2 regions of the Paenibacillus sp. FSL H8-0548 genome follow, and region 2 is predicted to be linked to the other one. Evidence: a T-box and tRNA genes for the amino acid it is inferred to sense, from the RefSeq annotation. Region 2 holds a T-box; the other holds one or more tRNA genes.
What was found. The T-box of region 2 lies ahead of ileS (isoleucine--tRNA ligase). A T-box ahead of a tRNA ligase gene usually reads a tRNA of that ligase, here a tRNA-Ile.

Region 1: it has a tRNA-Ile gene. The T-box ahead of ileS (isoleucine--tRNA ligase) is inferred to sense a tRNA for this amino acid. The anticodon was not compared.

What each region holds. Positions count from the first base shown of each region.
Region 1 is NZ_CP152049.1:5,023,192-5,039,411, reverse strand. It holds rRNA gene MHI37_RS21935 (23S ribosomal RNA) at 1-2,623, shown strand, start outside; tRNA gene MHI37_RS21930 (tRNA-Ile) at 2,771-2,847, shown strand; tRNA gene MHI37_RS21925 (tRNA-Asn) at 2,853-2,928, shown strand; tRNA gene MHI37_RS21920 (tRNA-Ser) at 2,934-3,021, shown strand; tRNA gene MHI37_RS21915 (tRNA-Glu) at 3,036-3,110, shown strand; tRNA gene MHI37_RS21910 (tRNA-Met) at 3,127-3,203, shown strand; tRNA gene MHI37_RS21905 (tRNA-Thr) at 3,236-3,311, shown strand; tRNA gene MHI37_RS21900 (tRNA-Thr) at 3,385-3,460, shown strand; tRNA gene MHI37_RS21895 (tRNA-Pro) at 3,469-3,545, shown strand; gene pdaA (delta-lactam-biosynthetic de-N-acetylase) at 3,726-4,481, shown strand; gene MHI37_RS21885 (MFS transporter) at 5,115-6,350, shown strand; gene yhbH (sporulation protein YhbH) at 6,447-7,601, opposite strand; gene MHI37_RS21875 (exonuclease SbcCD subunit D) at 7,842-9,017, shown strand; gene MHI37_RS21870 (SMC family ATPase) at 9,014-12,106, shown strand; gene MHI37_RS21865 (hypothetical protein) at 12,164-12,661, opposite strand; gene MHI37_RS21860 (DUF423 domain-containing protein) at 12,727-13,125, shown strand; gene MHI37_RS21855 (GGDEF domain-containing phosphodiesterase) at 13,264-15,168, shown strand; gene MHI37_RS21850 (hypothetical protein) at 15,230-15,721, opposite strand.
Region 2 is NZ_CP152049.1:3,188,206-3,204,425, forward strand. It holds gene pgeF (peptidoglycan editing factor PgeF) at 8-859, shown strand; gene MHI37_RS13155 (YggS family pyridoxal phosphate-dependent enzyme) at 863-1,582, shown strand; gene sepF (cell division protein SepF) at 1,585-2,034, shown strand; gene MHI37_RS13165 (YggT family protein) at 2,042-2,314, shown strand; gene MHI37_RS13170 (YlmH/Sll1252 family protein) at 2,348-3,130, shown strand; gene MHI37_RS13175 (DivIVA domain-containing protein) at 3,227-3,727, shown strand; T-box leader at 3,805-4,109, shown strand; gene ileS (isoleucine--tRNA ligase) at 4,161-7,259, shown strand; gene MHI37_RS13185 (DUF5665 domain-containing protein) at 7,403-7,741, shown strand; gene MHI37_RS13190 (TraR/DksA C4-type zinc finger protein) at 7,742-8,473, opposite strand; gene lspA (signal peptidase II) at 8,656-9,177, shown strand; gene MHI37_RS13200 (RluA family pseudouridine synthase) at 9,158-10,096, shown strand; gene MHI37_RS13205 (LL-diaminopimelate aminotransferase) at 10,216-11,451, shown strand; gene pyrR (bifunctional pyr operon transcriptional regulator/uracil phosphoribosyltransferase PyrR) at 11,800-12,375, shown strand; gene MHI37_RS13215 (aspartate carbamoyltransferase catalytic subunit) at 12,372-13,271, shown strand; gene MHI37_RS13220 (dihydroorotase) at 13,318-14,604, shown strand; gene carA (glutamine-hydrolyzing carbamoyl-phosphate synthase small subunit) at 14,666-15,811, shown strand; gene carB (carbamoyl-phosphate synthase large subunit) at 15,798-16,220, shown strand, end outside.

The DNA.
Region 1 (16,220 bases), 1.8 Mb from region 2:
CTCACATGGAGTTACAAAGGTGTTTGGTAGGCGAAGAGGTCTGGAAAGGCCCGCCAGAGCAGGTAAAAGCCCTGTAACCGAAAGCAAGCACTCTCCGAGACGGATCCTGAGTACGGCGGGACACGAGAAACCCCGTCGGAATCCGGCAGGACCATCTGCCAAGGCTAAATACTCCCTGGTGACCGATAGTGAAGCAGTACCGTGAGGGAAAGGTGAAAAGCACCGCGGAAGCGGAGTGAAAAAGAACCTGAAACCGTGCGCTTACAAAAAGTCAGAGCCCGTTAAATGGGTGATGGCGTGCCTTTTGTAGAATGAACCGGCGAGTTACGATCACGTGCAAGGTTAAGTCGGGAAGACGGAGCCGTAGCGAAAGCGAGTCTGAATAGGGCGAATAAGTACGTGGTCGTAGACCCGAAACCGTGTGATCTACCCCTGTCCAGGGTGAAGGTGCGGTAACACGCACTGGAGGCCCGAACCCACGCACGTTGAAAAGTGCGGGGATGAGGTGGGGGTAGCGGAGAAATTCCAATCGAACTCGGAGATAGCTGGTTCTCCCCGAAATAGCTTTAGGGCTAGCCTCGAGGAATGAGCGTCGTGGAGGTAGAGCACTGATTGGGTGCGGGGCCCGCCAAGGGTTACCAAGTCCAGTCAAACTCCGAATGCCATAGACGTGCTACTCGGGAGTCAGACAGTGAGTGCTAAGATCCATTGTCAAGAGGGAAACAGCCCAGATCATCAGCTAAGGTCCCCAAGTGTGTGTTAAGTGGGAAAGGATGTGGAGTTGCAAAGACAACCAGGATGTTGGCTTAGAAGCAGCCATCATTTAAAGAGTGCGTAATAGCTCACTGGTCGAGTGACTCTGCGCCGAAAATGTAACGGGGCTAAACACACCACCGAAGCTATGACATGTACCTTAGGGTACTTGGGTAGGGGAGCGTTGAATACGGATTGAAGTTGGACCGTGAGGACTGGTGGACTGTATTCAAGTGAGAATGCCGGTATGAGTAACGAAAAGACAAGTGAGAATCTTGTCCGCCGAAAGCCTAAGGGTTCCTGAGGAAGGCTCGTCCTCTCAGGGTAAGTCGGGACCTAACGCGAGGCCGAAAGGCGTAGTGGATGGACAACAGGTTGAAATTCCTGTACCACCGAAGATTGTTTGAGCAATGGGGTGACACAGAAGGGCAGTGACGCGGACTGATGGAATAGTCCGTCTAAGCAGTGAGGCTAGTGTGTAGGCAAATCCGCACACTATTAGGCTGGGCTGTGATGGGGAGCGAAAATTACAGTAGCGAAGGTCATGTACTCCGGCTGTCAAGAAAAGCCTCTAGTGAGATCTAGGTGCCCGTACCGCAAACCGACACAGGTAGGCGAGCAGAGTATGCTAAGGCGCGCGGAAGAACTCTCGTTAAGGAACTCGGCAAAATGACCTCGTAACTTCGGGAGAAGAGGTGCCTCGGTAGGGTGAATAGCCCGAGGGGGCCGCAGTGAAAAGGCCCAAGCGACTGTTTAGCAAAAACACAGGTCTGTGCGAAGCCGTAAGGCGAAGTATACGGGCTGACGCCTGCCCGGTGCTGGAAGGTTAAGGGGAGCGGTTAGGGGTAACCCGAAGCTGTGAACCGAAGCCCCAGTAAACGGCGGCCGTAACTATAACGGTCCTAAGGTAGCGAAATTCCTTGTCAGGTAAATTCTGACCCGCACGAATGGCGTAACGACTTGGGCGCTGTCTCAACGAGAGATCCGGTGAAATTTTAATACCTGTGAAGATGCAGGTTACCCGCGACAAGACGGAAAGACCCCATGGAGCTTTACTGTAACTTGATATTGAACTTTGGTACGATCTGTACAGGATAGGTGGGAGCCTACGAAGCATGAGCGCCAGCTTGTGTGGAGGCACCGTTGGGATACCACCCTGATCGTATCGGAGTTCTAACCTAGAACCGTGAAACCGGTTCGGGGACCGTGTCAGGTGGACAGTTTGACTGGGGCGGTCGCCTCCTAAAATGTAACGGAGGCGCCCAAAGGTTCCCTCAGAATGGTTGGAAATCATTCGCAGAGTGCAAAGGCATAAGGGAGCTTGACTGCGAGACCTACAAGTCGAGCAGGGACGAAAGTCGGGCTTAGTGATCCGGTGGTACCGAATGGAAGGGCCATCGCTCAACGGATAAAAGCTACCCTGGGGATAACAGGCTTATCTCCCCCAAGAGTCCACATCGACGGGGAGGTTTGGCACCTCGATGTCGGCTCATCGCATCCTGGGGCTGAAGTAGGTCCCAAGGGTTGGGCTGTTCGCCCATTAAAGCGGTACGCGAGCTGGGTTCAGAACGTCGTGAGACAGTTCGGTCCCTATCTGTCGCGGGCGCAGGAAATTTGAGAGGAGCTGTCCTTAGTACGAGAGGACCGGGATGGACGTACCGCTGGTGTACCAGTTGTTCCGCCAGGAGCACCGCTGGGTAGCCAAGTACGGACGGGATAAGCGCTGAAAGCATCTAAGCGCGAAGCCCCCCTCAAGATGAGATTTCCCAGTATGTAAGACCCCTTGAAGACGACGAGGTTGATAGGTTCGGGGTGGAAGCACAGCAATGTGTGTAGCTGACGAATACTAATCGGTCGAGGGCTTATCCTAAACACGTTTACTGTGACCCATACATCCGGTAGACAGCAGCAGAACAGGTTTTCAGCAAACCTACCTTTCGTATCCAGTTTTCAGGGCGTAATTTGCCTGTCCTATGCTTAAACAATACATCTTACATAAGATTTATGTTTATGCTTTGGGCCCTTAGCTCAGCTGGTTAGAGCGCACCCCTGATAAGGGTGAGGTCGGTGGTTCGAGTCCACTAGGGCCCACCATATTTTCCCTGATAGCTCAGTTGGTAGAGCACTCGACTGTTAATCGAGTTGTCACAGGTTCGAGTCCTGTTCGGGGAGCCAAGTTTGGAGAGATACCCAAGTGGCTCAAGGGGACCCTCTGCTAAGGGGTTAGACTGCGTAAGTGGTGCGAGGGTTCGAATCCCTCTCTCTCCGTTCTAATTTTTCAAGGCCCGTTGGTCAAGTGGTTAAGACACCTCCCTTTCACGGAGGTAACAGGGGTTCGAGTCCCCTACGGGTCACCATATTTTTTCTTAATGACGCGGGGTGGAGCAGCCCGGTAGCTCGTCGGGCTCATAACCCGAAGGCCGCAGGTTCAAATCCTGCCCCCGCAACCAAATCACCTTTAATGGTGTACAATCATCTATACGCCGTTGTAGCTCAACTGGTAGAGCAACTGACTTGTAATCAGTAGGTTGGGGGTTCAAGTCCTCTCGACGGCACCATTTTTCTTCAGATGTTGTTCGGATTTCCAAACTAACATCGCTAATCACCGTTTATGGTGAACATAATTGATGTGCCGTTGTAGCTCAACTGGTAGAGCAACTGACTTGTAATCAGTAGGTTGGGGGTTCAAGTCCTCTCGACGGCACCATCTTTTCTCGGGACGTAGCTCAGCTTGGTAGAGCACCTGGTTTGGGACCAGGGGGTCGCATGTTCAAATCGTGTCGTCCCGACCATCTTTTAAACTAATGTTTGACACATAAACCGCTATTCTTATTCGTTCATTGAGCGATTGGGAATAGCGGTTTTTTTATGCTGTAATGGGGAAATATATACGCAGCATGTCAATTGCAGGCAATAGAAATCATGAAACAAGGAGGGCTTTACTTTTGAAGCTAAAGATAGGGTTAACTGTGATGCTCGCTTCGATTATTTGGAGCTTAGCGAGTCCTGCTGCTGCATTTGGCCAGCCGGGGGTATATCACTTCGGATTTAAAAAAAGCGTGGAGGGAAGACTGCCTTCGATAGACGAGGAAGGCTTTAAAGACATCATGATGAAGCACGGTGCGTTGTTTCTTGGCAATACGAGTCAAAAGGAGCTTTATCTTACGTTCGATAATGGCTACGAAAACGGCTTTACTTCCCGTATCTTAGATGTGCTGAAGGAGAAAAAGGTTCCTGCTGCTTTTTTTGTTACCGGACATTATGTGAAAGAAGAGCCGGAGTTGCTGAATCGAATGGTTTTAGAAGGTCATATTGTGGGCAATCATTCTTGGAGCCATCCGGATATGTCTCAGCTGTCAGAGGGAAGCATCAAAACGGAGCTCGACAAGGTGAAAACGCAGGTTGAGGTTTTGACAGGTCAGAAGGAAATGAAATATTTGCGGCCGCCAAGAGGCATTTTTAATGAAAAGGTACTCGCAGCGAGCAAGCAATTTGGCTATATCAATGTATTTTGGTCCGTTGCCTATAAGGATTGGGATGTGAATGCACAAAGAGGCTCCCAGCATGCCTACAGAGAGGTTATAAAGCAGCTGCATCCTGGTGCTATCATATTGCTGCACTCCGTCTCAAAGGACAATACAGAGGCTCTCGGCAGTATTATAGACGAGGCGCGCCGCCAAGGCTATGAATTTAAAAGCTTGGATGAGCTAGTCGTCAGCAATCCATAAGAGTAGTGTTGTACTAAAGCCTTGACCTCACTGCAGAGTTAAGGCTTTTTTGCAGCTTCACTTGGAAAGAATAGATGTGAGCGATATTGATTCAATACTCAGAAATCATGTTAATATTAGGTAAGGATGTCCAAAAAATTAGGAAATGCTGTCTAATTAATAGAACATAAAACCAAATGCGTGCTTGATGAATGCAGAGCTTTATGCGTACTAGCCCTTACAATACACTTTCGGTGTAGTGGGCTAGGAAACAGGGAGGCTGCATTGTACTTTATGCAACGAAACGGGTAATACTCGATTCGAGCTTATCGAACACTGCACTTTTTACAACGGATTTCCGATTTTTCTCGCATATTCGCTCGTTTGAGCTCTATTCTACTGCATAATTACATTGTAGCTGGACGAATCTGCTTTCATGTGAGGTTTCTGTTGCAAAAAGTACATTGTAGGCCGGGACGTGGGGTATCGTCTGAAACGGAAAACCGTATCGTTCTGCGTCACCATAGATGAATGTGAGAGGCTGCAGGCTGGAGCGTATCCATGGATGTCCGAAATATGACTATAGGATTGTAAAATACTGCTTATGAGGTTGAGCTATTAATAGAAAATAAGCTTAGTATAAGGGGTCTTTAGATGAAAAATTTGGCTTTGCTGCGTAATCCCAAGCAGCGGAAATTGTTATTTAGTGCCGGTCTTAGCTGGATGTTCGATGCTATGGAGGTCGGCATGATTTCTTTTATCGTTGCGGCATTAGCTGTTGAATGGCAGCTTGGCGCACAGCAGGTTGGCTTGCTGATGGCTATTAACTCCATTGGTATGGCTGTAGGGGCTGCAATATCTGGGCTGCTTGCGGATCGTTATGGGCGTAGAGCGATATTGCTCTGGACGCTGCTTATATTTTCGATTGCAAGCGGTCTATCGGCTCTGGCAACGGGTTTTATCGTCCTCTGTGTATTGAGGTTTGTTGCGGGCTTTGGGCTCGGAGGCGAGCTGCCAGTCGCTTCAACGCTGGTATCAGAATCGGTACCGATAAAGGAGCGAGGTCGCGCAGTTGTGCTGCTGGAGAGCTTTTGGGCTATCGGCTGGATCGTCGCAGCGCTAATTGCCTATTTCATCATTCCGGAATATGGATGGAGGATGGCTTTTGCAATTGGGGCTGTGCCCGCGTTTTTTGCTTTGTATTTGAGAAGAGCACTTAAAGACTCGCCTAGCTTTGAAGCTCAGAAGGGGAGCAGGCTGAACATTCGTGACCGAATGAGGTCGCTGTGGTCAATAAGACATCGCAAGGCGACGGTAACGCTGTGGATCTTATGGTTCACGGTTGTATTCTCCTATTATGGCATGTTCTTATGGCTGCCCTCTGTCATGGTGCTTAAGGGCTTCGATCTGATGAAAAGCTTCCAGTACGTTCTCATCATGACGCTAGCTCAGCTGCCGGGTTATTTTACGGCGGCGTATTTTATAGAGAAATTCGGGCGGAAATTTGTGCTTGTAGCTTATTTGCTTCTTACTGCAGGAAGTGCCTTATGGTTTGGCAGCGCTGAAACGGAGGGAGTATTGCTAGCATCAGGCATTTGTCTCTCCTTCTTTAACCTTGGCGCATGGGGAGGGATGTACGCTTATACGCCGGAGCTGTATCCTACAGCGGTGCGTGGCACTGGTGTTGGCTTCGCGGCGTCCTTCGGGCGTGTTGGCGGCATTATTGGTCCGTATCTTGTAGGGATGCTCGTTGCACGGCATGTCGCGATTTCTTCGATCTTTATGATCTTTTTCATAACGATCGTTGTTGGAGCGTTGACGGTTCTGTTTTTCGGCAAAGAAACGAAAGGAACCGATCCGGACAAAGAATTCGCTGGTTCTGCCAGCTGAGGCTGAAACTTATATTTTTCTATATTTCAATGTAAAACAGCTGTCTCAAAAGGCATTAGCCTTTTGAGACAGCTGTTTTTGTTTTGCGGATGATGGTTAGGCACCGCTCACTTTTTTAGAGAAGAAAGTTTTAAGCGCCTTGTATACCTCGCTCTTCTCCTTAATTACCGAGTACATAAACTTTTTGTGGCTGATATGCTTATAGGCCGACATTAAAGTGCTGCTGCGATTGTATTGATTGACCTCTCCATAACCGAACATATTGCTTCGTTCCATCAGCTGACCGATGAGCTTTACGCAGCGCTCGTTGTCTGAGGTCAGATTATCGCCGTCCGAGAAATGAAAAGGGTAAATATTCCAATTCGGAGTTGGATAACGACTATCGATGATGTCAATCGCTTTTTGATAAGCGGATGAGCAAATCGTACCTCCGCTTTCCCCGCGATTAAAAAATTCCTCCTCGGTAACCTCCTTAGCCTCCGTATGGTGGGCAATAAATACAATTTCTACATGCTCATATTTCCTGCGAAGAAACCGAGTCATCCAGAAGAAAAAGCTGCGGGCACAATATTTCTCAAAAGATCCCATGCTGCCCGATGTATCCATGAGTGCGAGAATGACCGCGTTCGATTGGGGCTTCACGATTTCGTTCCATGTTTTGTAACGCAGATCGTCAGGGGAGATGCCTCCGATACCGGATTTGCCTGCGTTGGCGTTGCGCCTTAGATTTTCAATTAATGTACGCTTCTTATCAATGTTGGACATGATGCCTTTTTTGCGAATATCGTGGAACACAATTTCTGTGGATTGAAGCTGATCCTTTTGCTTTTGTTCCAGATTAGGGAGCTCTAGCTCCTCGAATAGCATATCCTCTAATTGGTCAATGCTGATCTCGGTATCAATAACATCCTCACCGGGCTGATCGCCTGCATCCTGGCCTTTGCCAGGTCCCTTGGCAGCCTGAGGATCGACGCCAAGCACATCACCCACCTGCGAGTCTCCGTCTCCTTGTCCGACGTGCTGCTTCTTGTTGTAGTTGTATATAAAGTGGGATTCGTCGAGACTTTTTATGGGAACCTTAATTGTACGTCTGCCATCGGACAAGACGATGCTCTCGTCGGAAACCAGATCGGGAAGGTTTTGCCTAATAGCCTCATGTACCTTCTCCTGATGTCGCGCTTGATCCTCATAGCCTTTGCGGTGGAGTGACCAGTCCTCACGGGATACAACAAACAGCGGTTCTGATTTCATTTCCCTCACCTCATTCCAATAAATTAACCTTCCAGCATTCATGCAGTGTTTAAGACGACCTTCGCTTAATTCTTGTCTGTTACTCAATATATTCAAGTTTATAGCGGTTATGTGAAGGAAAATTAGTCCACTTCTAGCAGTCTATCACGGAACTCCTATCAGCATACTATGCGCTAGGGTGGTACGAATGGTAATATAAAGGAACAATTCCGATGAACTAGGAAGGGATGTTTGAAGTAAATGAAGCTATTTCATACTGCGGACTGGCATTTGGGAAAGCTAGTTCAAGGCGTATATATGACGGAGGATCAGCGTTATGTTCTGGAGCAGCTGCTGCAAGCGATTGAGGCAGAGCGGCCGGATGCTGTTATTATTGCTGGTGATCTATATGATCGCGCTGTCCCGCCAACCGAGGCTGTCGAGCTGCTCGATGAGCTGCTTGCACGGATCGTTATCGATTTGAATACACCTGTGCTTGCGATATCCGGTAATCATGACAGTCCTGATCGTATTAATTTTGGCACAAAGCTGATGGAAAGCCGCGGTCTTCATCTGGTGGGGCAATTGAAGGATGGGCTGAAGCCAGTCGTGCTGAGCGACAATTTCGGCGAGGTGCATTTTCATCTTGTACCTTATGCAGATCCTGCACAGGTTCGCTATCAGCTAGGAGATGAGTCGATCCGTACACATGATGATGCGATGCGCGTCATTACTGCACGGATTGCCCATGGTATGGACAAATCAGCTAGACATGTATTTGTAGGCCATGCATTCATTACGGCAACGGGAGAGCCGGAGCAGAATACGAGCGACTCGGAACGTCCATTGTCGGTTGGCGGCGCTGAGCATGTGAGTGCGGCTTATTTTGAAGCCTTTCATTATACAGCGCTTGGTCATTTGCATCAGGCACATTTTGTTCGGAACGATACGATAAGGTATGCGGGCTCTCCGCTCAAATATTCGATTTCAGAAGAAAGCCATGTGAAGGGATATTTGGTAATTGAACTAAATGAGGCCGGTCACGTGGAAATTGAAAAACGTGAGCTGAAGCCGCTGCGGAATATGCGCAGAGTAATCGCATTAATTGAAGAAATAGAAAAGCAGCCAGTGAACGAGGATTATGTATTTGTAACATTGCTAAATGAAAATCCGGTTTTGTTTCCTATGGAGAAGGTACGCTCGGTTTACCCGAATGCGCTCCACGTGGAGCGCAGACCAGTGCTGGCCGGCGGCTTGAATGGAAATGAAGCGGCAGCTGATGCGCGGGGAGGAACAGGGAGACGGGAAGCTGATCCGATCGAGCTGTTTGCTGCATTTTATCAGGAGGTTAAGGGGCAAGAGCTTTCGGATGCAAAAAAACAATTGTTCGCGGATACGTATGGAGAGCTGCTTCGTGAGGAGGGTGGCGTGATATGAGGCCGATTAAGCTTACGATGACTGCGTTTGGATCTTATCGCGATACGGAAACGATAGACTTCAGCTTGTTGGAGCACCGTCGACTATTCGTAATTTCAGGAAATACTGGAGCTGGAAAAACCTCTATATTTGATGCGATTTGCTTTGCTTTTTATGGAACTGCCAGCGGGGAGGATCGTTCTGATCCACGAATGCTGCGCAGTCATTTTGCAGCTGAGGATACACATACCGCTGTTCAATTTGATTTTGCCATTGGTCGTAGGAGCTATCAGGTCATTAGACAAATGCCGCATCGAAAGGGCAGCAATAAAGGCGAAACTGGCGGGAAAGCAGAGCTTTATGAAATGACGAGCGGTGAAGCTGTTCCAGCGGTTGATCGTTTTATCGTCTCCGACGTAAATGCCAAGCTTGAGCAAATTATAGGCTTGACCAAGGAGCAATTCAGTCAAATTGTAATGCTGCCGCAAGGAGAATTTCGCAAGTTGCTTACTTCGGACACGGATAATAAGGAAGAAATATTGCGCCGTATTTTTCGGACAGAGCTTTATGAGCGCTTGGAGGGTCGCTTCCAGCAGAAAAACCGAAGCATTCAGGATCAATTGAAAGAGGCTAAGGCAACGGTAAATGCTTATATGAAGCAGGTGCAAGAGGCGCTTCCAGAGCGTGTGGATAGCGAGCTCTCCCGCACTTTCCAGCAAGAGGTATATAGTGCTTCACAGATAACGGATGCGCTGCAGCAGGAGCGAGAGTTCTACCGGAACGCAGAGGAGCAAGCTGTCGCTCAGAAAAATGTACTGGCGGTTCGAATAGAAGAAGAGGAAGCACAGCTGCGTGCAGCCATTACGATAAATAGCAAGCATGAGGAGCATGATCGAAAGCAGGCTCAGCAGGCCCAGCTTGCTGCACAGCAGGCGGATTATGCAGTAAAGGAGCAGCAGCTTGCGCTTGCGATTAAAGCAGCGCATTTGACGCCGTATAAGGAGCAAGCTGACCGTACGCATGTGGATGCGATAACGAAGCGCAGTCAATATGCTGGAAAACTAGCCGATCGAGAGCAGGCGGAGCAAGGGCACAAGCAAGCGGCAGGTCAGCATGCTGCAGAGGAGCAGCGTGAAGAGGAACGGCGCGAAACCGAGCGTGAGCTCAGCAGACTGCTGGAGATGGCACCAATCGTGAGCACGCTGGCCAGTCAGCAGCACAGGATTGAGAAGCTGATCCAAGCAGAGCATGACTGCACCTCTAAACTAAAGGCTTCCGAGACAGGCATTGCGCAGCTGCGCGATAAGAAGCAGTCAATGAGCATTCAATTAAAAGAAATAGAGCTTGATACGGCCGAATTAACGCAGAAGCTGGACAAGCTGCGTCTAGTGGAGCAGCAAGGGAAGCAGCTGAAGCGTCTCGTTGATGTAGAGAAGGAGATGCTGCGCTTCTCTCAGCTGGAGCAGGACTTCTCAAAGTCGTTCGCAAGAGCGCGAGACGAGCATGATCGACTGGAAACCTCATGGATTGAGGGTCAGGCAACACTGCTTGCCGCTCATTTGCATGATGATAAGGCTTGTCCCGTATGTGGCAGCTTAGAGCATCCCGCCAAAGCGGTTTCAAGCAGTGAGGTGCCTTCACGCGAGCGATTGCAGGATGCCAAGGCGCAGCTTGGAGTCATCGAGCGTGAATGGCTGGAGGCGCGTGCTCAGGCAGCAGCAGCCAAAGCGACTCGTGAGGAAGGTGCAAAAGAGCTTGCCGAATACGGCCTGCAGGCGGTTCGATTGGAGGAGCAAAGAGCTCAGCTGCAGCAGCAATGGCGTGCGCTTAAGGAAGAAACGGACAAGCTTCTGATTAAAGCTAAGCAGGTTCCTGAGCTTAAGCAGCTGCTTGAGCAGATGGAATTGCAGCAAGAGCAGCAGCAGCGTGCCAAGGAGCAGCTGCAGCAAGAACAGCAGCGGCTGAGTATAGAGCGGGCATCACAGCAATCCGCGCTACAGAAGGAGCTGGACCGTATACCAGAGCAGCTGCGCTCACCAGAGAGCCTAAATGTGAGAATCAAACAGCAGCAGACAGCGTCCGATCAGCTGAGGACCGCTTGGAAGAGCGCTCAGGAGCAGCTGCAGCTAGCAACAGCTAAGCTGGCAGAGCAGAGAGCTTATGTTGATCAAGCGGAGCGCCAGCTGGAGGAATCAGAGCAGGGTAAGCAGCTAGCTGAGCAGCGGCTGCTTGAGGAGCTTCAGAAGGCTGGCTTTGAATCGGTTCAGCAATACGCTGAAGCTGCACTCTCAGAAGCTGCAAGAGAGCAGCTGGGCAAGGCTATAAGCGCTTACCAAACGGCGGTTGTTCTCGTTACGCAGCAGCTGTTGGAGCTTCAAATTGAGCTTGCTGGCAAGCCTAGGGTGGATATTGTTCAACTGCAAGAAAGTCTGAACATAAGCAAGCAGCAGCTTGAGCAAATTCATGCCGCAGCTCAAACAGCGATTCGTACAGGCGAGGTTGCGCAGCGCCTATCAGCCTCCATAGGACGCGCGAGCGGTCAGGTGAAGGGACTGGAAGCCCAGCTGGAGGAGGTCATGGACATCTTTCAAATGCTGAAGGGTGATAATGCGCTGAAAATCTCATTCGAGCGGTATATTCTAATTGAATTTTTGGAGCAGATTTTGTTCGCAGCCAATGCCCGTCTCCGCAACTTGTCTAGCGGACAGTTTTCATTAGAGCGCAGTGATCGCCTAGAAAATAGAGGAAAACAGAGTGGTCTTGGGCTTGACGTTTACGATGCTTTTACAGGTCAGAACCGTGATGTGAAGACGTTGTCCGGTGGAGAGAAGTTTAACGCTTCGCTCTGTCTGGCGCTAGGCATGACAGACGTCATTCAATCACATTTGGGCGGAGTCACTATTGAGATGATGTTTATTGACGAGGGCTTTGGCTCACTTGATGAGGAGTCGCTGCAGAAGGCTATTATTGCGCTCGTTGATTTGCAGAAGGCAGGAAGAATGATCGGCGTCATATCCCATGTGCAGGAGCTTAAGGATGCTTTTCCAGCATGCCTTGAGGTAGTCAAGACGAGAGAGGGATTCAGCCGTACAAACATTACTGTAAAATGAGCTGATATAAAAAGAGTCTGCTCCGGCACTCGAAGGAGGCTGGAGCAGACTCGATAGTTAAGCGAAGTTGGCAGCAATCGCATTGATGCCTGCAATAAAAAGTGAGATTCCGCCGACAATAACAACCACGTTAAGTACGATGCCAATAACACCGAACAGTCTGCGGCGTTTGCTGGAGCAAGCAGCGATAATCGCTAATATAAGCCCGATGAATGAAATAAAGCCGGCGCCAAAGATACAAACGACTGCGAGTACAACGGAAACGAGAACTTCTTCTCCGAGTGATTCGATAGAGGCTTGGAAAGCCGCAGTGTCATTAGGGTCCGCAAGGATAAGATCAGAATTCACAATCTGGTCAACCGAAGAGCTGCCTGAGACAAGGGCGATGATAAGCAGCACAACAGAGATCAAACCGATGATGAATGCTGCAATGCCAAGTCCGGAATGTTTTTTTACAACTATGGTGTCAGAGTGCTCATTTGAGAAAATTGGTTTTGATGCATAAGGTTCATTTCCTGGCGGGGTGTTGATTTCGTTTCTTGGTTCATTGTCCAATTCAATCGTCTCCTTTAACTAATTAAAATCAAATTATACACAAAAATGGAAGGAATGAAAACCATATGTTTACAAAATATTTTGCAATTGGTGGAATTAATGCAGCTCTTGCTATTGCACTGGGTGCATTCGGTGCACACGGCTTGGAGGAGCATTTGACAGAGCATTACTTGGAAGTGTTCGAAACAGGGGTACGTTATCATATGTACAGTGCGATCGCTCTAATGCTGATTGCTCTGTTTGCAAAACAAATTGGCGAGAGCAAGCTGCTATTGAACGGAGCGCGCCTTATTTTTGCAGGGACAATTATATTTAGCGGCAGCTTATATGTTTTGTCGCTTACCAGCTTTAGCAAGCTGGGTATGATTACTCCTATTGGCGGCGTAGCGCTAATTGCGGGCTGGGCATGTGTCATTATAGCAGCTATAAATAAATCAAGAGTGAAGGGCAGCGATATAACATAATAAGGGTAAACGACATATAATGCTTTTTTGCAACAAAAAACAAGTTGCTTTAGTAAATTTTTCTATACCAGATCGCTTGTTTCGTTTATAATAAAGCGAACACTTACTTGACTCGGGATACAGGAAGGACGTTTGTGCGTGACAAAACGGATGGATGGTTTTCCTAATAGAAAGAAGCGAGAGCGGCCTAATCAAATTTTTAATGTGCCGATTATCATCACTAGTTTGCTTGGAGCACTTGCGTTGGTATGGATATTTATATCTTTTTTATTCATCTCTAACCTTATGTACAAATGGACGGCGCTTGCAATAGCTGCTTCGTTACTCGTAACCGCAATTATTGTGTATATTAAGAGGAAGAAAAATTACAGCCTTCAAAATTATCATACAGCAATTGTAGAGGCATTTCTTCGCTCGGATGCTGTGCCGCTAGCGGTGTTAGATAGAAACGGTATCGTTATGGAGATGAACGAGGCTTCTAGTCGAACGCTTGGTTATCATCGGTCCGATCTTCTTGGCGCCTCAATCTCGCGATTAGTTGAGCCAGGAAGCAGGCAATTGCTGCTGGAAACGTTTGAGCAGGCGCTGCTTGGAGAAACAAAGCAATCCAATATTAACATTACACATGGTTCTGGCTTCCCATTGGAGCTTCAGATGCTTTGCTCCCCGATGATTGAAGACGAAGAGGTCATCGGTATTTTATTAATAAGCCATGACTTAAGCGACCGGAAAAGGAATGTTGAACGGATTCGTTATATGGCTTACTACGATGACATGACTGGACTGCCGAATCGGACCTTGTTTCAAATGAAGCTTACCGAGACCTTAGCTAGAGCGAAGGAAGAAGATCGTGTAGTTGGCATTTGCTATTTGGATTTGGATCGCTTTAAGTTGGTAAATGCCTCGTTTGGACGGGAATTCGGTGACATTCTCCTTATGCAAATAGCAGAGAGACTCAACCGCGATCTTTATGAGAATGATTTTGTAGCTCGTATGGAAGGTGATGAGTTTGCTTTATTGTTTTGCGATCTGGAGTCGGAGAAGCATTTGCTAGAGCTTTCGAAGAAGCTTCTTAAGTCTATTGAAGAGCCCTATGAGCTAAGCGGCTTTCCGTTACATATTACAGCAAGCATCGGCTCAGTTACGAATAAGAATGAGGAAGACGATAGCTATGCTCTGATCAAGAAAGCGGACATGGCACTCGTAAAGGTGAAAGAAAGCGGCAAAAATGATTGCCTGCTCTATTCAGAGAGCTGGAGCAATTCCTCGTTTGAGCGCCTTACACTACAGCATGAAATGTACCGCGCTATTCAGCGTAATGAGTTCGTGCTTCAATATCAACCGCAGTATGATTTGATTAGCGGCAAGATGGTTGGGGTAGAAGCGCTTGTGCGCTGGAATCATCCTATTAGGGGAATGGTACCGCCTGGAAGCTTCATACCACTGGCTGAAGAGAGCGGTATGATCGTTCAGATAGGCGACTGGGTGCTCGAAGAAGCATGCAGACAGAATAAAGCTTGGCAGGATGCTGGTTTGCCGCCTATGCCGGTCTCCGTTAATTTATCCATTAGACAGTTTGTCCAAAACGACTTGGCCAGCAAGGTAGCGGACGTGCTTGAGAAAACAGGCCTGCATGCAAAATATTTGGATTTAGAAATTACTGAGTCGATGACGATGGATGTCAGCCATGTGTCTCGTTGCTTGCTGGACTTAACTGATTTGGGAGTAAATATTAGTGTGGATGACTTTGGCACCGGTTATAGTTCATTCCATTATTTGAAAAACTTTCCGATAGATCGTTTGAAAATCGACCGCTCCTTCGTGCGCGATATTCAGCAGGATCCAAATGATGCCGAAATTGTAGCAGCGATTATTGCTATGGCGCATAACTTGAATATTCAGGTGATCGCAGAGGGTGTCGAGACTGAAGCACAAATGGAATTTCTTAAGAAGCATAAATGCGATGAAATGCAGGGTTTTTTCTGGAGCCCACCAGTATCCAGCGAGAATATCGAACAAATGTTATCTCCTGGTTACGCATAAAAAAACCGTACTTTGGCCGTTTCATTCGTCAAAGTACGGTTTTTTTATAGTTAAATTCAGATCAGTAAGAGAAATCTTCAATTTCGTTTAAACGGAACGTATATACCTGCTTTTCATCAACATGATATATCGTAATAATATTTTCGGTCTCGTCCATATTTATGATTCTGCACGGGATACTGAGCTTGATACCAAGACCTTTGTTTACGATTAATCTAATTAATGTGTTGTTTTTCATTATGGATTTGATTTTATCAGAATAGCTTAAAGCCTCAAATGATTCTTGATCAGGCTTATCTGACTTAGCAGCATTAGCGACTTGGCTGACGTTGGCTGGAATCGGAAACGGTTGTTTGGATGAAGCTTGCTTTGTTCGAACCTCAATTTGCTCGCCTAACTGGATGCCGGATAGGATACGAAAATCAACGAATCCCGAGCTGTTCAAGGCATGGAGCAACTTTTCTATTGCAGCAGCATTATTGTTTTCTTCAACAAGCACCTCAATATTGAATATAAAGGATGTTTGGTCTTTGGGCGTGGGAAATTTATCCATAGGACCTCCGAACGATAAGATATAGTTCTAATATACCACTAATATAGGGTTTTACATAGAATTAATTAGTGTGTTGTTGTGCTTTATCCTTCCCTCAGTGCTGAGCATTTAACCAATACTGTATAGTTGTTTTTTGCTTATTATATAAATTGAACTAAACATTTACGTTGTGGGAGCTGAGCGAGAAGATCAATTAAGACGCTACGCGAGAAGATCATTCTTACGATCGCGGTTGCAGTCAGATTCTTTGATTTCCTAAGACATTTAAGGTGAGAATATGACTGCAAAGGCGAACACTTCGTTTCTCCAGAGCGATCTTCTCGCTTCGCTTACACTTCATTCTTTAAGTTCGAGTTATATAGATCATTTAATTGCCTTACTGACCGGACATTGAATTGATATTTCGTGACACATAAGCTTTATAAAAGAGCTCTTTATAATAGTACAAATCGCTGTTACAAAATAAGCATCATTATTGAAGATGCTTTTCTTATTGTCT
Region 2 (16,220 bases):
AAGCCAAATGGAAGCATTTGAACATTTGCAAACAGCGAAGGGGCCTTCGCTGTTTTTGCTGCCTGATTGGATGGCTCGGAACGAGGAGCTTACTGTAGGATTTACTGGCAGGGGTGGAGGAGTAAGCAAAGCTCCATGGTCTTCATTTAATATGGGACTGCATGTAGGCGATCAGGATCATTCGGTTATTGCCAATCGGCGTTTGCTGACGGAAGCCATTGGATGGCCATTCGACGCGTGGACGTGCGCGGAGCAGGTGCACGGCAATGTCGTGCATCAGGTCGTGGAGACTGATAAGGGAAGAGGCAGAGACTCTCTGAGCGATGTAATTAAGGACTGCGACGCCATAATGACAGATGTGCCTGGCGTGCTCTTAGCGTCCTTTTATGCGGATTGTGTGCCGCTCTATTTCTATGATCCTGTGCATAATGCCGTAGCGCTTGCCCACGCAGGGTGGAAGGGCACGGTGCAGCAAATTGCTAAAGTTACTGTTGAAGCGATGGGAGATGCGTATGGATCGGCTCCAAATACGCTGCTAGCTGCAATTGGACCATCGATCAGCGGCTGCTGTTATGAGGTTGATGGCGTAGTGATTGATCAGGTGCAGCAGCTCACTGAGAGGCTTGGACTTGAAGGAGAAGTAACTGACCATATGCTCAAACGGTCCGAGAATGGGAAAGCGAACTTGTACTTGAAAGAAATAAACCGACAGATTATGATAAAAGCAGGAATTTTGCCGATCCATATCGAATTAACACAGTGGTGCACTGGATGCAGACGGGATTTATTTTTTTCCCATCGCAAAGAAGGTGGCTTAACCGGCCGAATGGCCAGTTGGATCGGTATTCGGGAGAGGTGAAATATGTCATCTACATTTGAGAATCGCGTCGAGCTCGTTGAAGAGCGTATTAAACAAGCCTGCGAGCGTTCTGGACGCAGCAGGGATGAAGTTCACATTATTGCAGTTACCAAATATGTTTCGTTGAATACGACCAAGACAGCTCTTGAGCTGGGCTATCGTCATCTTGGCGAGAATCGCTGGCAGGATGCTCAGGTGAAATGGGAAGCGATTACCGAGGAATGTGACGTGAAGCTGAGCGAGCATCCGATTTGGCATTTCATCGGCTCATTGCAGACCAATAAGGTGAAAGACGTCATTGGGAAGTTTACATACATGCATTCATTGGACAGGCTGTCGTTAGCCGAAGCTATTGATAAGAAGGCATCACAGCTTGGCATTATCGTTCCTTGCTTTATTCAGGTTAATGTCTCAGGAGAAAACTCAAAGCAAGGTCTTGAACCAGAAGAGCTGCTTCCATTTGTAAATCAGCTTGAGCGATTCCATTCCATTAAGCCCATTGGTTTAATGACGATGGCGCCGTACGAAGCTGAGCCGGAGCAAACAAGACCAGTGTTTAGAGCACTTCGTGAATTGCGTGATGAAGTTCAGCAGAGCTCGAAGCATGCAAGCACGATCACTCATTTATCCATGGGCATGTCGAATGATTTTGAAGTTGCGATTGAAGAAGGAGCGACATGGATTCGCCTGGGTACGATATTAGTAGGGAAAGAGGAGGAATAAGGATGAGCGTCATGAACCGATTTATGAGCTTTCTCGGTCTCCAGGATGAGGAAGAGATAGTGGAGAGAGAACGTGTTGTACAGCCGGAAGAACAAGAAGCTGAAACCTCTCCGTTCGAAGCACGTAAAACTACAAAGAGTAACAATGTCGTCAGCATACACTCGCAGAAAAATGTACGAGTTGTGCTTAGTGAGCCCCGTTCATATGATGAAGCGCAAGAAATAGCGGATCATCTTCGCTCGCGCCGTGCCGTCATTGTTAATCTACAGCGCGTTCGGAGCGATCTCGCCGTGCGCATTGTTGATTTCCTAAGCGGTACAGTGTACGCTTTAAACGGAAGCATCTCTAAGCTTGGCCCTAATATTTTTCTATGCACGCCGGATTCAGTTGAAATTCAAGGTGCTATAACGGAAATGCTGGCGGAGGAGAACGACTACAACAAAATGAGGTGACCTTGAGTTGTTTAATAGTGTGGGAAATGTAATAGATACACTACAAAGTATCTACAGCTTTATGATTATTGGTTATGTGCTGCTGTCGTGGTTGCCTAATGCTCGTGAAAGCTTTATTGGCGTATTTTTGGGCAAAATGGTAGAGCCTTATCTCGGGATTTTCCGGAGATTTATTCCTCCTATTGGGGGTATGCTGGATCTGTCGCCGATCATTGCACTGTTCGCTTTGCGTTTCGTAGCTAGCGGTTTGACTGCAGTAATCGAATTTTTGATACCTTAAATCAATTTTTGATTAATAAAGGAATGTGTTTTTATGAAAGAAGGCATATACGATCATTTTCATCCCGACGAGAAACCTTTTGTCGCTCGGGCAGAGGAATGGATAGAGCGGTCCGCACAGCAGCATGAGCTGAAGCGGACCGATTTTTTAGACCCGAGACAAGCGCAAATATTGATGGCTTTGGCTAATCGGAATCCAGATGTCACTGTTCGTCTAGATGGCGGCTATGATCAAGCGGAGCGCAGGCGAGTTATTATTGGTCCGGACTATCGAAGCCTTGATGATGAGGCAATGGGAATTTGTGTGCTTGTCGTAAATGGACCAGGACAGGCTCAGCTTGAGCTTGATCACGGTGACTTTTTGGGTGCGCTGCTCGGACTGGGCATTAAGCGCGACCGAATTGGCGACATCCATGTTCATGAGCATTTTTGTCATATTGTCGTTATGGATGAAATTGCTGATTACTTGAATATTCAGCTTAGACAGGTTCACCGTATTAATGTGCTGACAGACGTCGTTTCATTGGCTGAACTCAAAATAGTCGTTCCAAAGCTTGAAGAGATGAACCTATCGGTTGCTTCCATGCGATTGGATGGAATTGCGAGCGACGTTTATCGGATCAGCAGGTCTAAGATTGTGGACCCGATTCGAGCAGGCAGATGCAGAGTGAATTGGAAATCCGAGGAGGACCCTTCCAAGCAGCTCCGCGGGGGAGATGTGGTGTCGTTCAAGGGGCTTGGCCGTTTTAAAGTGCTGGAGATGGATGGAGTGACAAAAAAGGGCAGAATTCGTGTCAAAATAGGCAAGTTTATTTGAACGAATGCAGGAATTTAACTGCGCTTGTCGAAATTGTTCACAACAAACAGTATAAATCGGTTCCCAGAATTACAAATACCATGAGGAGGTGCCCCAATGCCACTATCGCCATTGGACATACATAACAAAGAGTTTGGCCGGAGATTACGCGGCTATGACGAGGATGAGGTAAACGAATTTCTCGATCAGGTTATTAAAGATTACGAATCGCTCATTCGTGAAAATAAAGAGATGCAGAATCAAGTGCTTGGGCTGCAAGAAAGATTGAATCATTTTACGAATATAGAAGAAACACTTAGCAAAACAATCATCGTCGCACAGGAAGCGGCTGACGAGGTGAGAAGCAATGCGAAGAAGGAAGCGCAGCTGATCATCAAGGAGTCAGAGAAAAATGCTGATCGAATTATTAATGATTCACTAGCGAAATCACGCAGGGTTTCTCTTGAGGTGGAAGAGCTTAAGAAGCAAGCCTCAGTATACCGTGCTCGTTTCCGTACACTAGTTGAAGCACAGCTTGAGCTGCTTACTGTTGATGGTTGGGATACACTGGAGCCGCAGGCTTCAAGACATTCCGAGCATGAGCTTACAAGAGGTTAAGGTTTGATAAATAGGCGAATTGCCATTTGACATTTAGCCTGCTGTTAAGCTATAACTAGAATATTGAATTGATGATCTAAACTTCGTTGAAGAGAACAAGTACACTTTAAGTTCACTCCTCAGAGAGCCGGCGGCAGCTGAAAGTCCGGTGTGTGAGCTATTGCGGAATATCCTCTCTGAGAAGCGGCGCCGAACCTGCGAGAGCAGCAGTAAGTGTTGACGGCTGTCCCCCGTTACAGGGAACGCGAACGTAGAGTTCGCGACTAAGGTGCCGCATGAAGCACAGCTCGCTTGAGCTGCTTGCCTTCAGCTTAAGTCCAGAAATTTGGGCAGAAGCAGATGCGGAACAAGGGTGGTAACGCGACTAAGCCTCGTCCCTTCTCATAGGGATGAGGCTTTATTTTTGTTTTTTTAAACATAGGAGGCTGAAATCATGCAACGCGTAGATGTTAAGGAGCGTGCACGCAGTCGTGAACTGCGTGTGCTGGAGCAATGGAAAACAGAGGATACCTTTAAACAATCGATTACTAATCGGGAAGGCAAGCCAAACTTTGTGTTTTATGAAGGGCCTCCGACTGCAAACGGCGCTCCGCATATCGGTCACGTGCTTGGTCGTGTAATCAAAGATTTTATTTGTCGTTACAAGACGATGGCAGGCTACCGGGTTATTCGTAAAGCGGGCTGGGATACACATGGACTTCCCGTTGAGCTTGGCGTTGAGAAGCAGCTGGGTATTTCCGGCAAGCAGGAGATCGAGGAGTACGGTGTAGAAAAGTTTGTGAAAAAATGTAAAGCCAGCGTATTTGAATACGAGAAGCAGTGGCGCGAGCTTACAGAAGCTATTGCTTACTGGACTGATTTAGACAATCCGTATATCACACTAAAAAATGAATATATCGAAAGTGTTTGGCATATTTTATCAACGATTCATGGTAAAGGCTTGTTATACCGCGGTCACCGCGTAAGTCCTTATTGCCCGGATTGTCAAACGACACTGAGTTCACATGAGGTAGCGCAGGGCTATGAGGATGTTAAGGATTTAAGTGCAACAGCGAAATTCAAGCTTGCTGAGTCGGGTGAATTCATTCTGGCTTGGACGACAACGCCTTGGACGCTGCCAGCAAACGTAGCGTTAGCAGTTAATCCAGAGCTAGATTACATTCGGGCAGCTAAGAACGGCGAAGTTTATATCGTTGCTCAAAACTTAGCGGAGAGTGTTCTGAAGGAAGAATATGAAATTTTGTCTGTTGTTAAAGGTGCTGAGCTAGTAGGCCTTAGCTATGAGCCGCCATTTAATTATATGGCCATCGATAAAGGACATATTGTCATTGCTGGCGATTTCGTCAGTGACACCAGCGGTACAGGTATCGTTCATATTGCTCCTGCACACGGTGAGGATGACTATCGGGTTTCACGGGAGAATGGCATCAGCATGCTGAGTGTTGTTGATTTGGCAGGACGGTATGTAGCAGAAGTAACAGACTTTGCAGGTCGTTTCGTTAAAGACAGCGAGCTCGACATCGACATCGTGAAAAACTTAAGCGAACGCGGTTTGCTTTATTCCAAAGAGCGCTATGAGCATAGCTATCCGTTCTGCTGGCGCTGCAAAACACCATTGATTTATTATGCAATGGAGAGCTGGTTTATTAAGACGACTGCAGTTAAGGATCAACTCATCGCCAACAATAATGGTGTGGACTGGTACCCAGGACATATTCGCGAGGGTCGCTTTGGCAAGTTTTTAGAGGATCTGGTGGATTGGAATATTAGCCGCAACCGCTACTGGGGTACGCCTCTGAATGTGTGGGTCTGTGATGTGACAGGCAAGGAGTATTCACCAAGCAGCATTGCTGATTTGCGTGCGATGGCTATCGGTGATGTGCCGGAGGATATTGAGCTTCATAAGCCATACGTGGATGATATTAAGCTGAGATCACCATTTGCTGAGGGAGCGGAAATGACTCGCACGCCAGAAGTTATTGATGTTTGGTTCGACAGCGGATCAATGCCGTTCGCGCAGCAGCATCAGCCTTTTGAGAACGATCAACAATTTGCTGAACAATATCCGGCTGACATCATTTGTGAAGGTATTGACCAAACGCGGGGCTGGTTCTACAGTCTGCTTGCGGTTTCAACGCTTTACAATGGCAAGGCACCTTATAAAGCCGTTATCTCGACAGGTCATATTTTGGATGAAAATGGACAAAAAATGTCCAAATCGAAGGGGAATGTTATCGATCCTTGGGAAATCATCAATGAGTACGGAACCGATGCATTCCGCTGGGCTCTTCTTGCAGATAGCGCGCCTTGGAACAGCAAACGCTTCTCACGCGGTATTGTTGGCGAAGCCAAATCAAAGGTTATCGATACGATTGTAAATACGCATGCGTTTTTCGCGTTGTATGCATCCATCGACGGTTATCAATATGCTGAGCATGAAGAAACGACGTCGAGCAACAAGCTTGATCGCTGGATCATCTCGCGCTTGAACAGCCTAATCAAAACGGTAAACAAAGGACTGGAAGTAAATGACTTCCTGAACCCAGCCAAATCGATCGAGCTATTTGTTGATGAGCTTAGCAATTGGTATATTCGCCGTTCACGTGATCGTTTCTGGGGAAGCGGACTGTCGGCAGAGAAGCTTGCTGCATACCAGACGCTGCGGAGCGTATTGCTTACACTCTCCCGTGTCATTGCACCTTATGCGCCATTGCTCGCGGAGGATGTTTACGGAAACCTCGGCGGAGCTGGAAGCGTCCATTTGGCGGATTACCCTAAAGCGGATGAAGCTGCAATCGATGAAACATTAGAGCAGGATATGGAAAGCGCGAAGCAAATCGTAGAGCTCGCACGCAATGTGCGCAATGAAACAGGGATAAAAACGCGCCAGCCTCTATCGGAGCTGATCGTTTCTCTGGATCGCGACTTTGATGTGGCAGGCTACGAGGAGATCGTGAAGGACGAGATTAATGTAAAAGCGATCATCGTCCAAAACTCAGACAGCGGCTTTGTTGATTTTACGCTGAAGCTGAATTTGAAGGTTGCCGGCAAAAAATATGGCAAAAACGTAGGTGCTATTCAAGCTCAGCTGAAGGGCTTGGACGCTGAACAAACGCGCAGCATCGTTAATGGCAACAGCTTCGCTTTCACAAGTGCAGAGGGCGAGCAGCTTGCGATTTCAGTGGATGAGCTGTTAGTGGAGAAGCAGGCGAAGTCAGGTTTTGCTTCTGCATCTGGCAATGGTGTTACTGTAGCGTTGAATACAGATATTACACCTGAGCTAGAGCAAGAAGGCTTAGTCCGTGAAGTTATTCGTGCCGTTCAAGATACGCGCAAAAAGCTTGATTTGCCAATTGAAAAGCGTATTGATCTTGTGCTTGATGTGGATAGCGAGCTTAAAGCTGCGCTTGAGGCATTCAAAGAAGTGCTACATGATAATGTGCTTGTACAAACGGTCACATACGAAGTGGTTGCTGAAATGGAAAAAGTAGCAATCGGAAATAAAGAAATAGGGATTTTCATTCGCGGTTAAGGATATAGTATAAAGGAAAATAAGAAGTGAAAACGAGGCTGTCGCCTTCCGGCTGCGCAAGCAAGCGACCGAAAGGTCGCAAGTTCACTGCGGCTGGGGGAGGTTAAGCCTCGTTTTATTGTTTGACAAGGGGGATGCCACGGATGGAAATAAAAAACCCGGAACAGCCGAAAAATTTGAATGAGCTGCAATCCTCGTTAAGCAAGCTTGACAAGCGGCTGCAATCTATTGCAGCCGATATGGAGCGTACACAAATTGCTGAATATGTTGATCTGCTTAATCGTCCAAGATCTTTAATTTGGAGAAACCTACTTGCAGGTACGGCAAGAGGTGTAGGCATTGCGATCGGCTTTACTTTTTTTGCTGCAACGATTTTATACGTGCTGCAAATACTAGGTGCACTCAATCTGCCTATTATTGGCGATTATATTGCTGACATCGTTCGAATTGTACAAATTCAGCTTGAAGGGAAATCCTATTAGTCATCCGTTCTCGTTAGGCTCATCACTTTCGAGAACATGATCTCCTTCTCCACTTTCCATATAATGCTCATATTCTCGGTTGCGAATGACAGAGACGTGACGGCCAGTAATATCTGTTGCAAGAAAGCTTTCGATAGACTCTACAAAGCCGTCATTCTCGAAGGCATCAATGCCAATATGGTCGTAATCGGCCACATCACGATTTTCAGACATGGCGGGAGAATCTGAATTACCAAATTGCTCAACAATTTGCCAAGCATCCTCGCCATCAAAGCCGTTGTAGGAATCGTGCTCATCCATGCTTGTTCGGCCAAATGGAGGATCAAGCACTAATTCCTCAACAGGCCGGTTAGTCGACAATTGCTGGCGGGGAGCATGTTCAATACAATATAAAGTGTCGGGCACAGCATCCAATCGATCCAGAGGAATCGGTTCATGGCAGGCTTCGCAAATACCGTATGAGCCGCTCGAAATGGCATTTAGGGCGGCCTCAATACGTAATAAATGAAGCTCTTCCTGCTCAATTAGCGCAATATCTTTTCCGCGCTCGTAAAGCTCACTTGCTGTATCCGCAGGGTGATTGTCATTTGTAGAAAGCTCACCGGTATTATCGCGAAGGGAATGAGCAAGACCGTAATGATCATCGTCAGCGAGACGATGCTCGATTTCACGCTGTTCGTTCATTAACCTGCTTTGCAGCAATTGTAATTGACCTTGTGATAGGGTTGTCATTTCGATCACACTCCTTAGCAGACAAACATAATTGCTGTATTAGCTTATCCGAAAGTCAGCTTTTCAGTATGGGCTTCAATGGAAGCAAGTAGTTTATTTATGGGCGCTGGCTCTCTTTTGGCTCCGTATGCTACAATTGATGGGATTGAAACGTTGCTTCACAAAAAAATAGGAGTGATCAGATGCGTTTTTATTATTACTGGCTAGCGGTTTTGGTATTTATCCTTGATTTTGTTACAAAAAGATTAATTGAGTCAAAATTAGAGATCATGGAACAAATTAGCGTTATCGGTAATTTTTTTCTTATTACTTCGCATCGAAATCGAGGTGCTGCATTTGGCATTTTGCAGGAGCAACGATTTTTTTTCATCATCATTACGATCGTAATAGTCGCAGGTATTATTTGGTACATACAGGTAATGCGGAAGACTGCTAACCCGGCGTTGTTAATCGGACTCGGAATGGTGCTTGGAGGAGCGATTGGAAACTTTTTGGACCGCGCGCGCTTTGGAGAGGTTGTCGATTTTCTGCAGTTTAATTTTGGCAGCTATCAATTTCCAATTTTCAATATTGCGGACTCAGGAATCGTCTGCGGTGTAATACTCATTCTTATCGACACCTTAATGTCAGCAAAAGATGAAAAAAAACGTATGCAAGATGGAGAGGACAAGGATCAAAACAATCATGAGCAGCAACCTGTATAATGAAGAGCCGTTGGAGTGGATTGCGGAAGAGGAGCAGTCAGGAGAACGGGTAGATAAGTTTGTAACAGACCTAATTGATAATCAAGGTGTATCCAGAACACAAGTACAAGAATGGATTAAGGCAGGTGCCGTTCAAGTAGATGGCAAGATTGCCAAAGCAAATGTGAAGATTGTTCCAGGGAATCGTGTTGTTTTACAAATTCCGGAGCCTGAGGAAGCGGCAATTGTGCCGGAAAATATTCCACTGGAAATTATTTATGAGGATTCAGATTTGATAGTGGTCAATAAAAAACGCGGCATGGTCGTTCATCCTGCCCCAGGCCATTCCTCGGGGACGCTTGTGAACGCTCTAATGTATCATTGCAAGGATTTATCCGGTATCAATGGCATGATTCGTCCGGGCATTGTTCACCGTATAGACAAAGATACTACAGGCTTGCTGATGGCAGCGAAAAATGATCTTGCACATATCTCTTTGGCTGAGCAGTTGAAGGAGCATACGGTCACTCGAAAATATATTGCTCTCGTTCATGGCAATTTACCGCATGATCAAGGAACTATAGATGCGCCGATCGGACGTGACTTGAACGACCGCAAGCTGTTTACAGTGACAGAACGCAACAGCAGAAATGCAGTTACACATTTTCATGTGTTGGAGAGGTTAGGCGATTATACCGTTGTTGAGCTGCAGCTTGAGACAGGGCGCACTCATCAAATTCGTGTGCATATGAAGTATATCGGTCATCCGCTTGCTGGAGATCCGGTTTATGGACGCAACAAAACAGTAGCGCTTAAGGGACAAGCTCTGCATGCTACACGGCTTGGCTTTACGCATCCGCGGAGCGGCGAGCGGCTGGAATTTGAGATGCCTTTGCCTGCTGATTTTGAGTATGTTTTAAGCAATTTGCGATCCAGATAGTTTGATCGTCCAATAGTGCAAACATTTCACCACATTCTTCATTATTTCAAGCTGGGAAGTAAGTTATTCTAAGCAATAACGACAGAACTCAATGAGAAAATAAGGACAGGTGACATGAAATGACATCGATAAATCAAAACTACTTGGAACTGCAAGGCAGCTACTTGTTTTCTGAAATTGCTAAGCGCCGCAATAAATTTATTGAAGAGAACCCGACTGCTGAAATTATTAGTCTGGGCATTGGCGATGTTACTCGCGGCTTGCCGGATGTCGTTCTAAATGCGATGCATAGCGCGGTAAACGAGCTTGCAGAGCCGGGCTCGTTCCGAGGCTATGGCCCAGAGCAAGGATATGACTTCTTAATTAACGCGATCATCGAGAATGACTATAAAGCACGGGGCATTGACATTGCAACGAATGAAGTTTTCGTTAGTGACGGTTCGAAATGCGACGTCGGCAATATTCAAGAAATTTTTAGCCAAAACAGCATCGTTGCCGTTCAAGATCCTGTATATCCGGTATATGTAGATACGAATGTAATGGCTGGTCGCTCAGGCAAATACAACCAAGAGACAAAGCGTTACGACAATATCAGCTATCTGGAGTGCACGGCTGAAAATGACTTCAAGCCAAGCTTGCCGGATCGCAAGGTAGACATCATTTACTTGTGCTATCCGAACAACCCGACAGGGATGACGCTTACGAAGGCAGAGCTTAAAGTTTGGGTTGATTATGCGAAGGCAAACAACTGCATTATTCTTTATGACTCCGCGTATGAAGCCTTTATTCAAGAAGAGGATGTTCCGCATAGCATTTATGAAATCGAAGGCGCACGTGAGGTAGCCATTGAATTCCGCAGCTTCTCTAAAACAGCTGGCTTTACCGGCGTTCGCTGCGCGTATACAGTCGTTCCGCGTGAAATTAAGGGTCTTGATGCTTTCGGCAATGAGGTTTTGATCAATGATCTGTGGAATCGCCGTCATACAACAAAGTTCAATGGTGTATCCTATGTGACTCAACGCGGTGCTGCTGCTATTTATTCGGCAGAGGGCAAAGAACAAATCAAATCGTTGGTTGAGTACTACATGACCAATGCAGCGATTATCCGTGATGGACTGGCGTCACTGGGGCTTGAAGTGTTTGGGGGAGTGAACGCTCCTTACATCTGGCTGAAAACACCGAAGGGCATGGATTCTTGGTCCTTCTTCGATAAGCTGCTTACAGAAGCGAACATCGTTGGAACACCTGGCGTAGGCTTCGGTCAAAGCGGTCAAGGCTATTTCCGGCTGACAGCATTCGGCAGCAAAGAAAATACAGAAAAAGCAGTTGAAAGAATTCGTAAATTAACTCTGTAATAAAAATGAGTGATCAGCGCTGCCTAGGTATAGCTAATTAGAATTAGTTCACACTAAGTTCAAGCGGAAATATTCGTTTTTACTTGACATGTTTTGTCGAACGTGGGATAATTTCTATGATATATAGCAGTACCTTTAACTCAGTCCCGAGAGGCTGGCAAGGTAGCGTGAATAATTGGTTCAGCGAAGAGAAGAATAGGACAGCCTAATAAGCAGCTTTCTGTGACGGAAGCGGCCTAGGCATGTCCCTATCCCTTCATGGCCAATCACAAGCTCCTTGCGATTTTTGCAAGGAGCTTTTTTTATCGCAACCTTACATTTAGGCGATTATGGAGGGAGACAGCGGAAATGACGGAAGAAGAGCATTTGGTCATCATGGATGAAACGGCAATTCGCCGGGCATTAACGCGAATTGCTCATGAAATCGTGGAGAAGAACAAGGGCATCGATAATTGTATTATTGTAGGGATTCGCACTCGCGGGATATATCTCGCTCGGCGAATTGCAGAAAGAATCGGGGAAATCGAAGGCAAGCCAGTGACCGTTAGCGAGCTGGATATTACACATTACCGCGATGATCGCAAGTCGGTCATTTCTGCGGATGTAGAAATAGCAGCGGCTATAGGGAATACGGATGGTGTCCCTTTCACGGTCGAGGACAAACGAATTATATTGTTCGATGACGTGCTTTACACAGGACGTACCATACGAGCGGCGATGGATGCACTTATGGATTGCGGGCGTCCGCAATCGATACAGCTCGCAGTGCTGGTGGATAGAGGACATCGAGAACTGCCGATTAGGCCTGATTTTGTCGGTAAAAACGTGCCTTCCTCAAAGCAGGAGCAAATCGAAGTGGCTCTAACTGAAATTGACCAAATCGATCAAGTCACGATAATTAATCAAAGGGGGCAAGCCGGATGACGGTGACACAGCTCAAACAACGGAGTTTGCTCGGATTAAAGGAGCTTGATAAGGAAGAGATTCAATCTATTCTTGATCGAGCGGCTTATTGGGAACAGCAAGACTCAAAGGTTCATACGACAATGCAAGGGAAATTTGCAGCTAATATGTTTTTTGAGAATAGTACAAGAACTCGATTTTCATTCGAGGTTGCTGAGAAACGTCTCGGTACAGAGGTACTGAATTTCTCATCTGCGGTATCGAGCGTGCAAAAGGGCGAGTCGATCTATGATACAGTTCGCACACTAGAATCAATGGGGATCGATGTGGGCATCATTCGATTAAAGCCAATTGGGGTGCTTGCCGAACTGGCAACAAAAATTAAGGTTCCTTTGATTAACGCTGGTGATGGAAATAATGAGCATCCGACTCAAGCGCTGCTGGATATGTATACGATGCAGAAACATTTTGGGCATCTTAAAGGTTTGACGGTTTCGATCATAGGCGATGTGCTTCACAGCCGCGTTGCAAGATCGAATCTGTGGGCGCTGCAAAAGTTTGGGGTGAACGTAAACTTCTGCTCACCGCCGAATATGCAGGCTGCTGAGCTCGATGTGAATTATGTTTCTATAGATGAAGCTTTAAAATCAGATGTGGTGATGATGCTTCGGGTACAGCTTGAGCGTCACGAAAGCGGCATGCTCAGCTCTGCTGAAATCTACCGTGAGCAATACGGATTAACGGTGGAACGGGCAAGCAGGCTAGCCAAACATGCGATTATTATGCATCCTGCGCCGATTAATCGGAATGTAGAAATTGACGATGAGCTTGTTGAGCATTCGCAATCACGCATTTTCCCTCAAATGGAGAATGGTGTTCCGATTCGGATGGCCGTCATTGAACGGGCTCTAAGCTAACCATAAAAGCAGCAGAGATCGAACCAATTCGGAAGGGGATTACACAATGTCTTTATGGATTATGAACGGTAGCGTATGGAACGAAGCTTCTGGTGCTCTAGAGAGCAAGCATATACAAATAACAAACGGTAAAATTGATGCAGTTATAGACGGAGGACAAACACCAGACACAGGCAGCTCAGAGGTTATTGATGCACAAGGCAAGCTGGTATCTCCAGGCTTTATCGATATGCATGTCCATTTGCGGGACCCGGGCTTCGAGTACAAGGAAGATATTGCAACAGGTACTCGCTCAGCTGCTAAGGGCGGTTTCACAACGATTGCTTGTATGCCTAACACGCGTCCGGTAACCGATACTGCTGAAACCGTGAGCTATATTAAAAATAAAGCCGAGCAGGTGGGTATCGTTAAGGTATTGCCTTACGCATCTATTACCAAAAACGAGCTTGGCCGAGAGTTGACGGATTTTGCTTCACTTAAGGAAGCCGGAGCCATTGGTTTCACAGATGACGGCGTCGGTGTACAGAACGCGCAAATGATGAAGAACGCGATGGCGCTAGCGCAATCGATGGATATGCCGATTATCGCTCACTGTGAGGATGACACTTTGGTGGAAGGCGCTTGGGCATCGGAAGGCGAGTTCTCCCGCAAGCATGGCTTGAAAGCCATTCCGAATGAATCGGAAGCCATTCATGTCGGAAGAGATGTGCTGCTAGCGGAAGCGACCGGCGTTCATTATCATGTATGCCATGTCAGCACGGAGCAGTCGGTTCGCTTGATCCGTTTGGCTAAGCAAATCGGAGTACGTGTAACTGCTGAGGTTTGCCCGCATCATCTGATCTTGTCCGATGAGGATATTCCGGGCCTTGAGGATGCGAATTGGAAAATGAATCCTCCGCTTCGCACGCCGCGCGATGTTAAAGCGGTTATCGAGGCATTAGAGGATGGAACGATTGATATGGTCGTTACCGATCATGCTCCGCACAGCGCTGAAGAGAAGGCGCGCGGTGTACTGCTTTCACCATTTGGCATCGTAGGATTCGAAACAGCTTTCCCGCTCTTGTACACAAAATTTGTGCAAACGGGCAAGTGGACACTTGGTTTCCTATTACAGCGCATGACTGCTGATCCAGCTCGCGTGTTCCGTCTGCCGACAGGGCGCTTGGAGCAAGGTGCGCCAGCAGATATAACGATCGTGGATCTAAACAGCGAGCGTTCCGTTGATCCAAGCACATTCGCTTCGAAAAGCAATAATACGCCATTTGGCGGTTGGAAGCTTAGCGGCTGGCCTGTGACAACGATTGTAGACGGCGCGGTTGTGTGGTCAGAATAATCATTTTATCAACATACTTAAGCCAATATATGGGTTAATCAACACCTGAGGAGTGATACGGATGCAAGCAAGATTATTGTTGGAAGACGGTACGTTGTTTACGGGCCTTTCGTTCGGTGCAGAAGCACAAATGATGGGAGAGGTTGTATTTAATACAGGGATTACAGGTTATCAAGAGGTACTGTCCGATCCGTCCTACTGTGGGCAAATCGTGACGATGACCTATCCGCTAATCGGAAACTATGGTATTACTCGTGATGATTTTGAAGCTATGCGTCCCTTTATTCACGGATTTGTAGTACGTCGTCATGAAGAAGTGCCAAGCAACTGGCGTGCACAATATTCACTAGGCCAGCTTTTGAAGGAATATGGCATTCCGGGCATTAGCGAAATTGATACTCGTATGCTTACGCGTAAGCTGCGTAATTACGGAACGATGAAGGGCCTTATTACAACAGGCAACGAGCGTGTTGAAGAGCTTGCTGAGCGCCTCAATATTTCTCAGCTCATGACAGATCAAGTTGCACGTACATCGACATCACATGTATTCTCAAGCCCTGGTCAAGGCGAGCGTATCGTATTGGTAGACTTTGGTGCGAAAAGCGGGATTTTGCGCGAGCTTACGAAACGCGGCTGCGATGTCGTTGTAGTTCCTCACAATACAACAGCAGATGAAATTCGTCGCCTAGCTCCAGATGGCATTCAATTGTCTAATGGCCCTGGGGATCCGAAGGATGTACCATACGCTGTGAAAATGATTTCTGAGCTGCTTGGTGAATATCCAATCTTCGGCATTTGCTTAGGTCATCAGCTGTTCGCACTTGCTTGTGGAGCAGAGACAACAAAGCTGAAATTCGGACATCGCGGTGGAAATCACCCGGTTAAAGAGCTCTCAACGAATCGCTGCTACATTACTTCACAAAATCACGGCTATACCGTGCTTGATGATTCTATAGGCAGCACTAACCTAGAGATTACTCATATCAATAACAATGACCGTACGATTGAAGGCTTAAAGCATAAAACATTCCCAGCTTTCTCGGTTCAATATCACCCAGAGGCGGCACCGGGACCTTATGATTCCAGCTACTTGTTCGATGAATTCCTGCAAATGATCCGTACGCACAAGCAAAATAACCCACAAAAACCTCGTCAAGCAGTGTTATCGGAGACGTTGAAAGGAGAGCTTCAGTATGCCCAAAAATAATGAACTCAAAAAAATTCTCGTGATCGGTTCTGGCCCAATTGTCATCGGACAAGCGGCAGAATTCGACTATGCAGGTACTCAAGCTTGCCAGGCACTCAAGGAAGAGGGCTACGAGGTTGTTCTTATAAACAGTAACCCGGCAACGATTATGACGGATACAAATATGGCTGATAAAGTATATATCGAGCCGATTACATTAGATTTCGTTTCACAAATTATACGCCAGGAGCGTCCGGATGGACTTCTTCCGACGCTAGGCGGACAGACCGGCCTTAACATGGCTGTTGAGCTAGCACGTGCAGGCGTTCTTGAACGCGAAAACGTTAAGCTGCTAGGAACTCAGCTGACAGCTATCGAGAAAGCAGAGGATCGCGATTTGTTCCGTGACCTTATGCGCGAATTGGAGCAG